One region of the Neobacillus camarae genome, then DNA from elsewhere that is predicted to be linked to it. Evidence: riboswitches for the same ligand, from Rfam matches in the RefSeq annotation. Region 1 holds a riboswitch; each other region holds the start of a gene.
What was found. Region 1 has a riboswitch for S-adenosylmethionine ahead of ACY8D0_RS03090 (peptide ABC transporter substrate-binding protein). Riboswitches for the same ligand answer to the same signal wherever they lie in the genome.
Positions count from the first base shown of each region.

Region 2: another riboswitch for S-adenosylmethionine. It lies ahead of ACY8D0_RS13895 (O-acetylhomoserine aminocarboxypropyltransferase/cysteine synthase family protein); the one in region 1 lies ahead of ACY8D0_RS03090 (peptide ABC transporter substrate-binding protein).
Region 3: another riboswitch for S-adenosylmethionine. It lies ahead of ACY8D0_RS16885 (hypothetical protein); the one in region 1 lies ahead of ACY8D0_RS03090 (peptide ABC transporter substrate-binding protein).

Region 1 covers NZ_JBUCKX010000001.1:633,985-638,197, reverse strand. The annotation lists gene ACY8D0_RS03090 (peptide ABC transporter substrate-binding protein) at 1-1,576, opposite strand, end outside; SAM riboswitch class I at 1,737-1,839, opposite strand; gene ACY8D0_RS03085 (aldo/keto reductase) at 1,996-2,922, opposite strand; gene ACY8D0_RS03080 (multicopper oxidase family protein) at 3,507-4,213, shown strand, end outside.
Region 2 covers NZ_JBUCKX010000002.1:1,319,315-1,323,527, forward strand. The annotation lists gene ACY8D0_RS13885 (nuclease-related domain-containing protein) at 231-713, opposite strand; gene ACY8D0_RS13890 (SCP2 sterol-binding domain-containing protein) at 906-1,259, shown strand; SAM riboswitch class I at 1,339-1,439, shown strand; gene ACY8D0_RS13895 (O-acetylhomoserine aminocarboxypropyltransferase/cysteine synthase family protein) at 1,598-2,914, shown strand; SAM riboswitch class I at 3,046-3,150, shown strand; gene ACY8D0_RS13900 (methionine ABC transporter ATP-binding protein) at 3,271-4,213, shown strand, end outside.
Region 3 covers NZ_JBUCKX010000003.1:343,778-347,990, reverse strand. The annotation lists gene yiaA (inner membrane protein YiaA) at 1-88, opposite strand, end outside; gene ACY8D0_RS16895 (hemerythrin domain-containing protein) at 335-853, opposite strand; gene ACY8D0_RS16890 (BC1872 family protein) at 1,082-1,405, shown strand; SAM riboswitch class I at 1,554-1,659, shown strand; gene ACY8D0_RS16885 (hypothetical protein) at 1,739-2,062, shown strand; gene ACY8D0_RS16880 (hypothetical protein) at 2,101-2,334, opposite strand; gene ACY8D0_RS16875 (hypothetical protein) at 2,362-2,598, opposite strand; gene ACY8D0_RS16870 (hypothetical protein) at 2,607-2,867, opposite strand; gene ACY8D0_RS16865 (hypothetical protein) at 2,901-3,134, opposite strand; gene ACY8D0_RS16860 (Hsp20/alpha crystallin family protein) at 3,314-3,787, shown strand; gene ACY8D0_RS16855 (hypothetical protein) at 3,822-4,213, shown strand, end outside.

The DNA.
Region 1 (4,213 bases):
AACGGATTCCTTCAAACTTTTTGCTGACCAATGCATTTTGAGCCGAATAATAAATCGGCAAAATTGGAAGTTCATCCATCAAGATGTCTTCGGCTTGGTGAAGAAGCTTATATCGTTTGGCTTCATCTTGCTCAACGGTAGCCTGTTGAATTAAAGCATCATACTCTGGATTGCTCCAATTTGAGAAATTGTTGGAATCGGTGGAAGTATAATGATGAAGCACGCCAATCGGGTCTAAAAAGTCCCCGACCCAGCCCATCCGTGCTGCTTGGAAGTTCTTTTGCTTAAATGTATCGATAAAGGTCTTCCATTCCTGATTCTCCAGTTTCACTTCGACACCGAGGTTTTGTTTTAACATTTCCTGGAGGGCTTCGACAATTTTCTTGTGATTGTCGGCTGTATTGTATTTAAAGGTAACTGGAGGCAATTCGGTCAAGCCTTCTTCTTCGAGCCCCTCTTTTAATAATTGCTTGGCCTTTTTCGGGTTAAACTGATAATATTTCTCAGCTTCATCACGGAAATCCTTGCCTGAAGCCGTTTTGACACCGTTTGGCACATAACCGAATGCCGGTACTTCGCCTGCTTTTGACACGCTCTCAGTAATGGCTTTACGGTCAATCGCATAGGAGAAGGCTTGCCTGATTTTCTTATTATTAAACGGCTTTTCATTGACATTAAAGGTATACGTATAAACGCTGAATTGCGGATGTGAAACGAATTCCGGCGTGCTCTTTTCCTGCTCAATCGAGTCGATAGGCAACTGTTTGATTAGGTCCAGTTCACCTGTTTTAAACATTTGATAGTAGGTAGTCGCATCTGCTACCATCTTAAAGTGAATGTCATCCATGGTAATTTCTTTGGCATTCCAATAGGTTTGACTCTTAGTAAGCGAAAGCTCTGCATCATGCTTCCATTCTTTGACAGTATAAGCGCCATTCGTGACAATTCCCGCTGCTTCGGCTGCCCAGTTTTTGTCGGCCTCCACCACTTTGGGATTAACCGGCAAATAAGCTTCACTCATCATAATTTTAGGGAAAAATTTTAACGGGTTGCTTAACTCCACTACTAGGGTTTTATCATCTGTAGCTTTAATACCGACATCTTCCACACTGCCTTTTCCAGTATTATAAGCTTCCGCTCCTTTAATATAATACATGGAAGAAGCGTCATAGGCTCCGGTAGTTGGATTCAACACCCGTTTCCATGAATATTCAAAATCTTTTGCGGTCACCGGGTCTCCATTGGACCATTTTGCCCCGTCACGGATGGTAAACGTATAGGTATTTCCATCTTCGGAAGTTTGAATTTTGCTAGCAGCACCTTCCACGATATTACCTTTCTTATCATAGGTGTACAGACCTTCATATAAATGGTCAATGACCCAGAAAGACGTGGTGTCGGATGCAAACGCAGGATCCACGGTATATGGTTCACCTGCAAGGTTTGTCGTGATCTCTTGCTTAATGTTTTTAGCTGCTTTGCCTGATGCCTGTTTGGCCTCTTGTTTCCCGCAGCCTGCAAGTCCGGATACAATCATTAAAATGGCTGCAGCCAATACAATCAAAGCTTTTTTCATGTTGTTACCCCCAGGAAGTAATATTTGTATTAATATTAGAGTCTGAAGAATCAAAATACTATTTATTGAATAATATTTTGATTCTCAGACCTACTAACAAATTAAAAAAATCCTCTCCTTGATAGGAAGAGGATTATCGCACACTAAATAGGTACTTCTCTTCTTATCTATCAGGCGAAACCTGATGGAATTGGCACAGTGTTCAAAAGAACCCGCTGCCGAGACTTCATAGGGCCATTTCCCTCCGTCTCTCTCGATAAGAGATTACAATATGCATTTGTTACAAAAGTAAGAATAATACTTTTCTTAATTACCGTCAATATATTTTTCTAAAAAAATATTCTTGTCCGTAAATTCGCAACATTTCAGTCTTTTGTCCGCAAAAAAAGCAGAAGCAATTCTGCTCCCGCCTTATCAATTTACGGCACCATATTTCCTGCTGCTTTATAAATTTGATACCATTCCTGTCTGGTCAATTTAATTTCTGACCCCTGGCAGGAATCTTTTAATCGCTGCTGTTTCGTTGTGCCAAGGACCACCTGCATGTTGGCCGGATGGCGTGTAATCCATGCGACCGCAATGGCAGTACTGGTGACTCCGTATTTCTCAGCAATCTTGTCTATTGTTTGATTCAATTCCGGAAACTTTTCGAAATCCCCAAGGAATACTCCCTCAAAAAATCCATGCTGGAATGGTGACCAGGATTGGATAGTGATATCATGCAAACGGCAATACTCCAAGATACTGCTGTCGCGGTTAATCGATTGGTCCACCTTCATGTTTAAGGTAATGCCAGAATCAATCATAGGAGTATGGGCGATTCCAAATTGCAGTTGGTTAATCACGAGCTTATAAGGTAAAGCCTTTTGCAGCAGCTCAATTTGAGCGGGATTAAAGTTGGAAACCCCAAAATACTTCACTTTACCGCTTGTATGAAGTTTCTCAAATGCGGCAGCCACTTCTTCTGGTTCCATTAACGGATCGGGGCGGTGCAACAAAAGGATATCAAGATAATCTGTTTTCAGCCGTTTTAAGATTCCGTTAACAGAATTGATAATATGTTCCTCGGAGAAATCAAAGCATCCCAAATCTGGACGAATGCCACATTTACTCTGAAGTATCATTTCATCACGGATTTCAGGATTCATTTGGATGGCTTCAGAAAACAATTCCTCGCATTGGCCCCTTCCATAAATATCGGCATGGTCAAAGAAATTAATTCCTTCATCCATTGCGGTGCGAATCAACTTTTCTGCATCACCTGCGGACAGTTGGTTAATTCGCATATTTCCCATAATAATGTTTGAAGCATTTAACTCGGTGTTGGCAATCTTTATGTATTTCAAGAATATCCTTCCTTTCGAAGAGTTTCTTCCTTAGCTTATCATAATATGATGTCCTGTTTCTGAAAAAATTTTATCACTCACTATTTCCTTACTCAAAAGATAGGGAGCGGCGTGGCTATGCAGAGTTCCAGCCTTATGTTAAGCGGGCTTCTCGGCTGGCCTTGCATACTAATCTCATTAATCCTTTGTGCAAGGCTGGAAACACCGTGAAAAGAACATCCTTTGTTCTACGCATTGAAATTGGAGCTATAAGAAGTTTATTTTCATGTACAGCATCAAGGGTTATTTTTGCTAGTTGTTGGGGCGTCATTATCTTTTACTTTTTCAATAGTCTATTCAAGATAGAACGAACGATTTTAATGGATCCCGCTTTGTAAAAAATAGGAGTTTCCTGCTTATCAACTGCACCTATTTTAATAAATTTATACGGTCGTCCTTTACGGGCTTTTCCTGATTTCATACACTATAACGAATGCCATAATAAGGAATGCAGAAAAATTAGCTGCTAATTTTTATCGTTTGCCAATTATTCTACTCAAACCACAGTTCTGCATCTATAAATAATAAACAAGAAGGTGATTTTTTTGGAAGAGAATTATAAATTTCATGAAGAAAGTAGTGATTATGAATATACAGAGTGTTGTGAAACTGATAATATGGTAGACCCATCAATACCTGCTACAATCCCGAAATTTGTTGATGAACTGCCAATTCCAAAGGTTCTAAAACCAGTATCGCGAGGGAATGATTATGATTATTATGAGGTTGAAATGAAATGTACGAAGCATAAATTTCATAAGGACTTCGGAGAAGCCCTAATCTATGGTTATAACGGTAAGTATCCTGGTCCTACTTTTGAAACAATGAAAGGACATGCCGTTAGAGTAAAATGGATTAATAATCTTCCCTTAAAACACTTTTTACCAGTGGATAAAACCTTAGATAGTGCGATTGATGACCCCGAGGTTCGTACAGTCGTGCATCTCCATGGCGCCAATGCAGCCCCTGACAGCGACGGCCACCCTGAGGCCTGGTTTACGCGCCATTTCGAATATAGGGGTCCAAAATATAACAGACAAGTCTATGAATATCCCAATCAACAACAAGCAGCCACACTTTGGTATCATGACCATGCAATGGGAGTGACAAGACTGAATCTTTATGCTGGTCTTGCAGGTTTCTATCTTATTCACGATTTTAATGAGCAGAGCCATGACCTTCCTAAGGGGAAATATGATATTCCGCTCATGATACAAGATAAATCCTTTAACCCCGATGGCTCGCTTTTTTA
Region 2 (4,213 bases), on a different contig from region 1:
ACACACAATATCCATCTGAAACAATCACGTCTAATGATAGACAAGATAAACAAAGAGGCCCCTTCTCCAATTGGGTAAAATGATAGGGACACAAGCGAGAATACGGATTATCATCTTTATGGAGGGACAATAACAGGTCAGCCAGTTTTTTATCATAAGAAGTTAGCGTAGAAGGAGTGGCAGTCAGCTTACGGAAGAAAGTGTTTATCTGGGTAAGAAGAATAATCGATTCATGTGGCTTCGGAAGATAAAGAGTAAAACTCGGGGTTAATGAAGATAATGTAGTAATGAATCGGCACTTTGTAGCCTTTACTGTGAAGGAGCTGTCGGAGCAAAATCTCACTACGGCCGGATTGATGCAGGGGATTGGTTATATCATGATCATACTGTGAGGTGAATCTGTCTGTTTTGGGATCATATAAATATTCCCCTTCATAATTTTTAACTTCATAAAACGATATCGCCCGTTGAGTAATAAAAGTAGAATCTATCTGAAATGAAGTATTATTTGTTTCCAGCAGCAAATCATTCAGGATATATCTATCTTTTGTAAACTCTTCGGCTCTAGCATCAAACATCACCTCCCCTTCATACCCCTTCTGTAAATTGACATAACGTTTGCGTTCTTTTTCCGGTAAAACCATTCGGGAATTCAGAGACCTAAGAATTTTTAATTCTTTCGGAAAGGGCCTCGGTTTCATAAATGTCTCCATTCTTCGCCTCCTATAACATATACTAAATACATTTTACAGAAAAGCCTCATAATTTCCCGATACAAATATGAAAGTTTTCCGAATCCGACATTTCCTGCGAGCCGCCTCCAATAATTGTCGAGTCTTTTTAACAGGAATTCCCCGTCCATTGCTGAATAGTAATGTTAAAGAGACAAGATCGGAGTGGTGAATATGTTAGATGCCATTAACACCTTTTTACTAACCGTTAGAGGGAGGGCGGATATATTACCGTTGATTGACAATGCGGAAATACAGCTGGATATCAGCTGTGAACAGAAATCCATCATGCTAAAAATAAAAAACGGGGAAATCTCCATTGCGGCTGAAAAAGACAGCCGACTACAGAAAGTTACGATTTGCGGCAGTCTGTCAGCCATCACACTAATGTTGGAAGGAAAAGAAAAACTGCGAATTCTCCAAAAAAATGGTGCATTAAAAGTGACAGCCCCGTTGCGCGCAACCTTAATGCTGGAATCACTTTTTTATTTAGTAAAAGCAGACCCGCAACTAGCCAAAATAATTTAATCATAGGTATTGACTCGGAATTGAACATCATGTAAGATAATTTTAAACATTCAAGAGATTATGACATTCTAATACATCATTCTTATCAAGAGAGGCGGAGGGACCTGGCCCAGCGATGCCCGGCAACCGGTAGATACACGGTGCTAATTCCAGCAGAGCACATGCTCTGAAAGATAAGAAGAGACAACCCCTCTTCTTTGAAGCGGGGGTTTTTTTGCCGGTAGGAAAATTTAAACTTTTCCTATCGGGAATACGCCTCTGTCTTCGCCTAAGGGCTTGCCAGTCGGCGAGTTTTCTTTATAAAAAAAGCTTTTTAGCCAAAGAGAGGAGCGAGAAACGTGGGAGAAAATCAAAAGAAGTATCGGTTGGAAACATTGAGTGTTCATGGGGGCTTAGCACCGGATCCAGTAACGGGGGCGCGGGCCGTTCCAATCTATCAAAACAATGCCTACCAATTCAAAAATACAGAACACGCAGCAAACCTGTTCAGCTTGGCGGAACCTGGTTACATATACACGCGGATTCATAATCCGACGACAACCGTTTTTGAAGACCGAGTTGCTTTACTCGAGGGCGGAGTGGGTGCATTAGCTGTCGCCAGCGGAATGGCGGCAATCACTTTGGCCATTTTAAACATCGCCGAAGCAGGAGATGAAATTGTCTCAGCGGCCAATCTATACGGCGGGACCTATAATTTATTTGCCGTGACGCTGCCTAAATACGGAATTAAGGTAAAATTTGTTGACGGGGAAAATCCGGAAAACTTTCGGGAAGCGATTACGGACAAAACAAAAGCCATTTTTGCCGAAACGATCGGAAATCCGAGCCTGCGCGTGTTGGATATCGAAAAAGTGGCTGAAATTGCCCATGAGGCTGGGGTACCGCTGATTATCGATAACACGTTCGCTACTTCATACCTGTGCCGGCCTATAGAGCATGGTGCCGACATTGTGGTTCACTCTGCTACTAAATGGCTGTTGGGGAACGGCACGACCACAGGCGGCATTATTGTCGATGGCGGTAAGTTTGATTGGAATTCGCCACGGTTCCCAGGCTTCACCACTCCAGATGACAGCTATCATGGCTTAGTGTACGCTGAAGCTTTAGGTGCGGCAGCCTATATCGTCAAAGCCCGTGTTCAACTGCTGCGTGACCTCGGACCGGCATTAAGCCCGCAGAATGCCTTCTTATTCACCCTTGGCCTGGAAACCCTGCATGTAAGGATGAAGGAACATGTGGCGAACACGAAACAACTCGTCGATTATTTATTAAATCACCCGGCTGTTGATTGGGTATCTTACCCGGGACATCCATCGCATCCAGACCATGAATTATCGGAAAAGTACTTGCCTAAAGGGGCCGGCTCGATGGTTGTTTTTGGCATCAAGGGCGGAAAGGAAGCCGGAGCCAAGCTGATCAATTCTCTTTCCTTATGGGCGCATGTGGCCAATGTCGGCGATGCCAAGAGCTTAATCATCCACCCGGCAAGCACCACTCATCAGCAATTGGATGCCGAAGGCCTAAAAGCGGCCGGAGTTTCAGAGGACTTAATCCGATTATCGGTTGGAATTGAAAATGCGGCGGATCTGATTGAAGATTTAGAACAAGCCATTGAAACGGCAACCGGTCTATTTTCCTTGAAGGCAAATGCTTAATTTTACCAGTCGGAAATCGGAATAAAGATAGGAATTTTTCGTTGACATCTGCTTTTTTCAGTGGTAGCATTGCATTTGTATTAAATTTCAGAAATAAATTTAAATTATATAAATATAGGATTTGCTATATGCTCTTATCTAGAGAGGTGGAGGGATGTGCCCGATGAAGCCCGGCAACCGTCAATTTATTGAAATGGTGCCAATTCACACAAAGCGCTTGCTTTGAGAGATGGGAGAAAGGACTAGTTTTTTGATGCCTTTCTGCCTGCGCAGAAAGGCTATTTTATTTTTCTAATAAAGCATCTTCTAATGTCAAACCCTATATTTATGATATCGGTAAAAAAGTAGGTGATTGAATGATATCCATCAAAAACGTCAGTAAAATTTTCCCCTCCAAACAGAAGGATTTAACGGCGGTCAACCATGTAGATCTGGAAATTCAAGAGGGGGAAATTTTCGGAATTATTGGATACAGTGGTGCAGGGAAAAGTACCCTGATACGTATGCTGAACGGACTTGAACTGCCAACCGACGGAACCGTAACTGTGGCAGGTCGGGAAATATCTAAAATAAAGGGCAGCGAGCTCAGAAAAGCCCGCCAGGAAATCAGCATGATTTTCCAACACTTTAATTTACTCTGGTCAAGGACGGTTAGTGATAACATTGCTTTTCCGCTTGAAATTGCCGGCGTAAGCGGACCTCAAAGAAAGCAGCGGGTTGCAGAGCTAATTAAGCTGGTGGGTCTTGAAGGAAGGGAAAATGCATACCCTTCACAGTTGAGCGGCGGACAAAAACAAAGGGTCGGAATTGCCAGGGCTCTGGCCAACAACCCTAAAGTGCTGCTTTGTGATGAAGCAACTTCTGCGCTTGATCCGCAAACAACCGACTCTATTTTGGATTTATTGGTTGATATTAATAAGCGGCTTGGGCTGACCATCGTGCTGATCACCCACGAAATGCATGTTATTCGTAAGATTTGCCACCGGGTGGCCGTGATGGAAAGCGGAAAAGTCGTGGAGCTTGGGTCAGTATTGGATGTGTTTAAAAATCCGCAACAGCCGATTACCAAGCGCTTTGTGAAACAGGTGACCGAGCCGGAAGATACGACGGAAACAGCGGAACATTTGCTGGAGCGTTATCAATCGGGGCAAGTGGTACAGCTGACTTTTATCGGAGAATCCGCAGAACAGCCGTTGATTACTAATTTAATTAGACACCATGATGTAACAGCCAACATTCTCCAAGGGAAGATTTCACAAACCCGCAGCGGTTCTTACGGGACGTTGTTCATTCACCTTG
Region 3 (4,213 bases), on a different contig from region 1:
CGGGTGTCGGCTCTCCCTCTTTTCTTTCCACTTTCATTTTTGAATTATTTTTTCCTTTATCGAATAAAACCTCATTTTCGTTTGACATTCGAATGTTCCCCCTTTGTTTTTTTATCTATAAAGAGCACCACAGTTACGCTGTTGTGCTCCTGTCTAAATCTATTATATAGAAATTTCTTACAAAGGATAGAGAATTTTGCATAAATTCCAATTGCAATTTTTCAGTACTGATCGGGAAACTTTAAAAAGGCGCCCGATCCGTACTAGTGTTAAAGTTACAAATTACACAAACAACCCAATCTTTTAATAGATTGGGCTGTTAAATAGGGTAGCGTTATTCCGAAACTTTTTGGTTTAGGGCTTCTTTTTCCTCGTCGGTTAGCATCCGCTCGGCCATTGGATATAGGACTTGTTCTTCTTTGGCGAAGTGGCTTAAGAGTGTTTCGTAGGCACCTTTGATCAAACTGGAATTATTAATCTGTTCTTCAACAGTCAGTGCTGCTGGGGTTTCGGCACTTTTTAGAAACTCTTGAATATACCCTCTCGCCTGTTCGTGTTCGTACTCCATCACGGCAATCGGGCCGCCGTTTTTGCCGAAATATACTTCCATCATCCGGAACAAAATGTCTTCCTCACGTTCGGAATGGAATTCAAGGTCTGTAAAAAAATGTTGTACTGCGGGAACGAGTTCCGCAAAGGCATTTCCATGTGGCTCTTGTTCAACTTGATTACATAACGTAAATAATGCTTCTAGGCTGCTCCGTAATGGAGTATGTTCGCTCACTAATTTATTTAAGCCCTCTGACAGTGTGACCGGGCTGTTACAGAATAATCCGCTGTGACATCCTTGCATTGGAAAAATCCCCTTTCGAAATTACTACTATAACTATATAAAAAACGTGGCTAATTTATTGTGACCTAAATCACTAATAAAACAATTTTACAAGGAATAGCGAACATAAATTTTTTTATTGAATTTTTCAAAAAAATGGCTGGAAATTAATTTTTTTCTGTTATATAATTCATATAAATAATTTAAATTGTTATATAACACAATGGATGAAACGAAAGGGAGAAGGATATGGTGAAAATTGATGCGATTGCAAGACGAATATTGGGTTGGAAATTAAACAGATGGGATCGCTGGTATGATTATGAAACGGGGACATTCATCCATGATTCCGAGTTCCAGCCAGAGCATAACCTGGCTCACGCTATGATGATTGTCGATAAATTGGAAGCGTTGGGATACTCCTATAAAATCAATGGGCCATCAAGGGTGTGTTTCAATGATATTTGTGCCACCGGCAATACATTGGAACAAGCGATTACCAATGCCGCCTATTCTCTCATCGAACGGAATTCGTTGGGCTTTGGTGCCAACGTATGGCGGAAGATGTGCTAAAACTTAAATCTAATTCTTGGCTGTCGTGCTTAAAAGGCAGCCGTTTTTTGTTTTATTCTAAAAACAGGAAAGAGCAGCCGGTCACGAAATCTTATGTCAAAGTTATTGTTAAATCTCTAATTTTTATAGTAAAATAATACTAATTAAATAGTTATCTAGAGTGGCTGAGAGAACTGGTTCGATGATGCCACAGCAACCTGCACAAAATGCAAGGTGCTCCCACCAGCAAAGCTTGCAGCTTTGGATGATAAAACGGCCAAAACCCCTTTTGCATCCATCGTAGGAGGGTTTGTTTTATTTTACTGTTGAAAATAAAAAGGAGAAGTGGAACTCATGAACATTAGTGGATTTGCCCGGGGGTTAATGTCTAAAAATTATAATCCAGAACGGTTTCTGCTGCATGTCGCCAATTGCGTCGAGGGTCAACTGAAAGAATGGGATGAAAAGTTTGAAGTGATGGTTCTAAAACTAAAAAAATATGAAATAATTATCAGTACTGATGACGAGGATTATTATATTCCGCTTCCTGACGAGGAAATTGCTGCCTTGCAGCAAATGGGGGCCTTTGCACTGGACCATCGAATTTGGAAGGAACTAGAGGACCAAGGGCTCTCGATTGAAAGGGGCCATGGAAATTATATTGACTATGTGTTATAAAAACAAAGCATGCAGGCCTGATTCAGACCTGCATCCTTCTATATAACACTATTTTTAATGGTATTGCTGTCTGTCCCGTCAGGATCAAACACGAAAGCAGTTGGGACATTAATCGGGGACAGGTCGCCATTTTGCTCCCCAAATGCCTGATTTCGTTTGTACGAAATAAATTGGTCCACGAGTTGCATCGGACCCATGTTTGTCACGGAACCGTTGTCCATCGTGTTAATTTTAAATCCCAGCAGATTGATCGCCATTGGTGTAATAAAAATCAACTGATTCACCCCTTTTATGATGCATCATATTATGCTGTTCTTTACGGTAGGGCTGTCAATCAAATCCATATCCGACACGCCGGAAAGAGATAATAGGTTCGGAGACAAGTCGCCGTTTTGCTCCCCAATCCCTTGGTTCCTTTTATAGGATACAAACAAATCAATGTGCTGGCTGGGGCCTAAATTCACCACGGCTCCATGGTCTATCGCATTCACTTTAAACCCCAAAATCGTAAGCGATACCGGTGCAAACAGCATCATGTCACCCCTCAAGGAATCGGTATAATCGGTATAGGAGACGAAGCGAAAGAAGAAGCGGAATCGATTTGGTCTCGGTCATCGACACCGCTGCGTGTCCCGAGAAAATGGCTTCCATCGCCCATATTCTGGCCAAATCCTTGGTTCTTCTTGTCTGAATTATGCCACTCCGCCAACAGGTTTTGGCCCACATTAATGGCCGAAGCGTTCTCAAATGAGTTGACCTTGATAATGTTGATATTGATGTTAATGTAGGGAACGGGTCCGGTCATGTAATTCCTCCTTCATCTCTGGCGCCAATCAACTTACAAATTTTTTTTAACAGAATAAACATCCTGGGCATCGTTGTCCACCGTGGAGTGGATGGAGAAAGCCCTTAAGGTTTTGTCGGCGAGCTGCTGGCCAAATCCTTGGTTTTTCTTAGCAGAAACACTCCGGTTGATTTTAATGGTTGAAGAAAAAGACATTGAACTTAAGTGGTCGATATTATTCAGCTTCAGTCCTTTAATAGTGATATTTGAAGGCAAAAAAATCATCATCCATCCAATCCTTCCGAGCCTGTTTTTACAGACTATGCGGCTGGCAAATGATTTATGTTAAGAAACCGAGAGGAAGTCCGACCGGAAACACATGAATTTTTTTCTAGAAGAACAAATATGATGTAATAATAGACTTTATGAGTACGAGCTTTGTCTGGTTGCAGAGGGGGGAATCCATCATGGACATGAAGCACCTTATGGAATGGCTGGAATTGGCAAAAAAGTACCAGACAGGTGACTTCTGGAACAGTATCTTTGAGCAGGCCTCTGTGAACGATTTTATAAAAGAAGCTTCAGATGCCACACCGTCACAGGGTTCCCAACGCCAAGCCGGCCAGGACGGAAGCTTTCCTCCAACCGATATCTACTTGACGGAAGACGAGGTCCTTATTGTTTGTGATTTGGCAGGTTATCGCAAAGAGAATTTGCAATTGTCATTGTCAGGAACCAAGCTTTATTTAAGAGGTTCCAGCCGCCAGATGAATGCAGGTACGCCAATCCTTCAGGAAAGACATTTGGGTGATTTTCAGCGCGCCATTGAGTTGCCGGAGCCGGTCTATTCGAACCAAATGCAGGCAAAATTCCAAAATGGCCTGCTTTTCATTTCCTATAAACGGGAATTTAAAAACGAGGAATATGTAAATATTGAGTAAGGTCCCATAAAATAATGAGGGACGGAGATCGGGAATGGATATGAAAAAATTTTTTAAGCAAACCAATGAAACCAATCCGGAGCAACGGGAAAATTCAAGAATGAACACACTGGAGGTCCAAGTCAAGCAGTTGCTCCAATTTGAAAAACAGGCCCGGCCCTTGTTGCTTAAGCTGAGCCGGCAAGAGGAGGAGAAGCGGCAGGCTCCAACCGGCCATGAAACGCTGACTGGGAATAAGGAGTATGAACATTTGCTTCGGAAAGTGAATCACCTGGAACAGGTTGTCCGGCAAATCAAGGTCATTCCACTTTCCCGGAACGAAAATCCGTCCAATCGTGAGGAGCATCGTGATGAGGCCGAACAATCTGCCATCCGTGCAAAAATTGCCGCTTTAGAGACTAACTTTTTATTGCTAAATGAGGTACA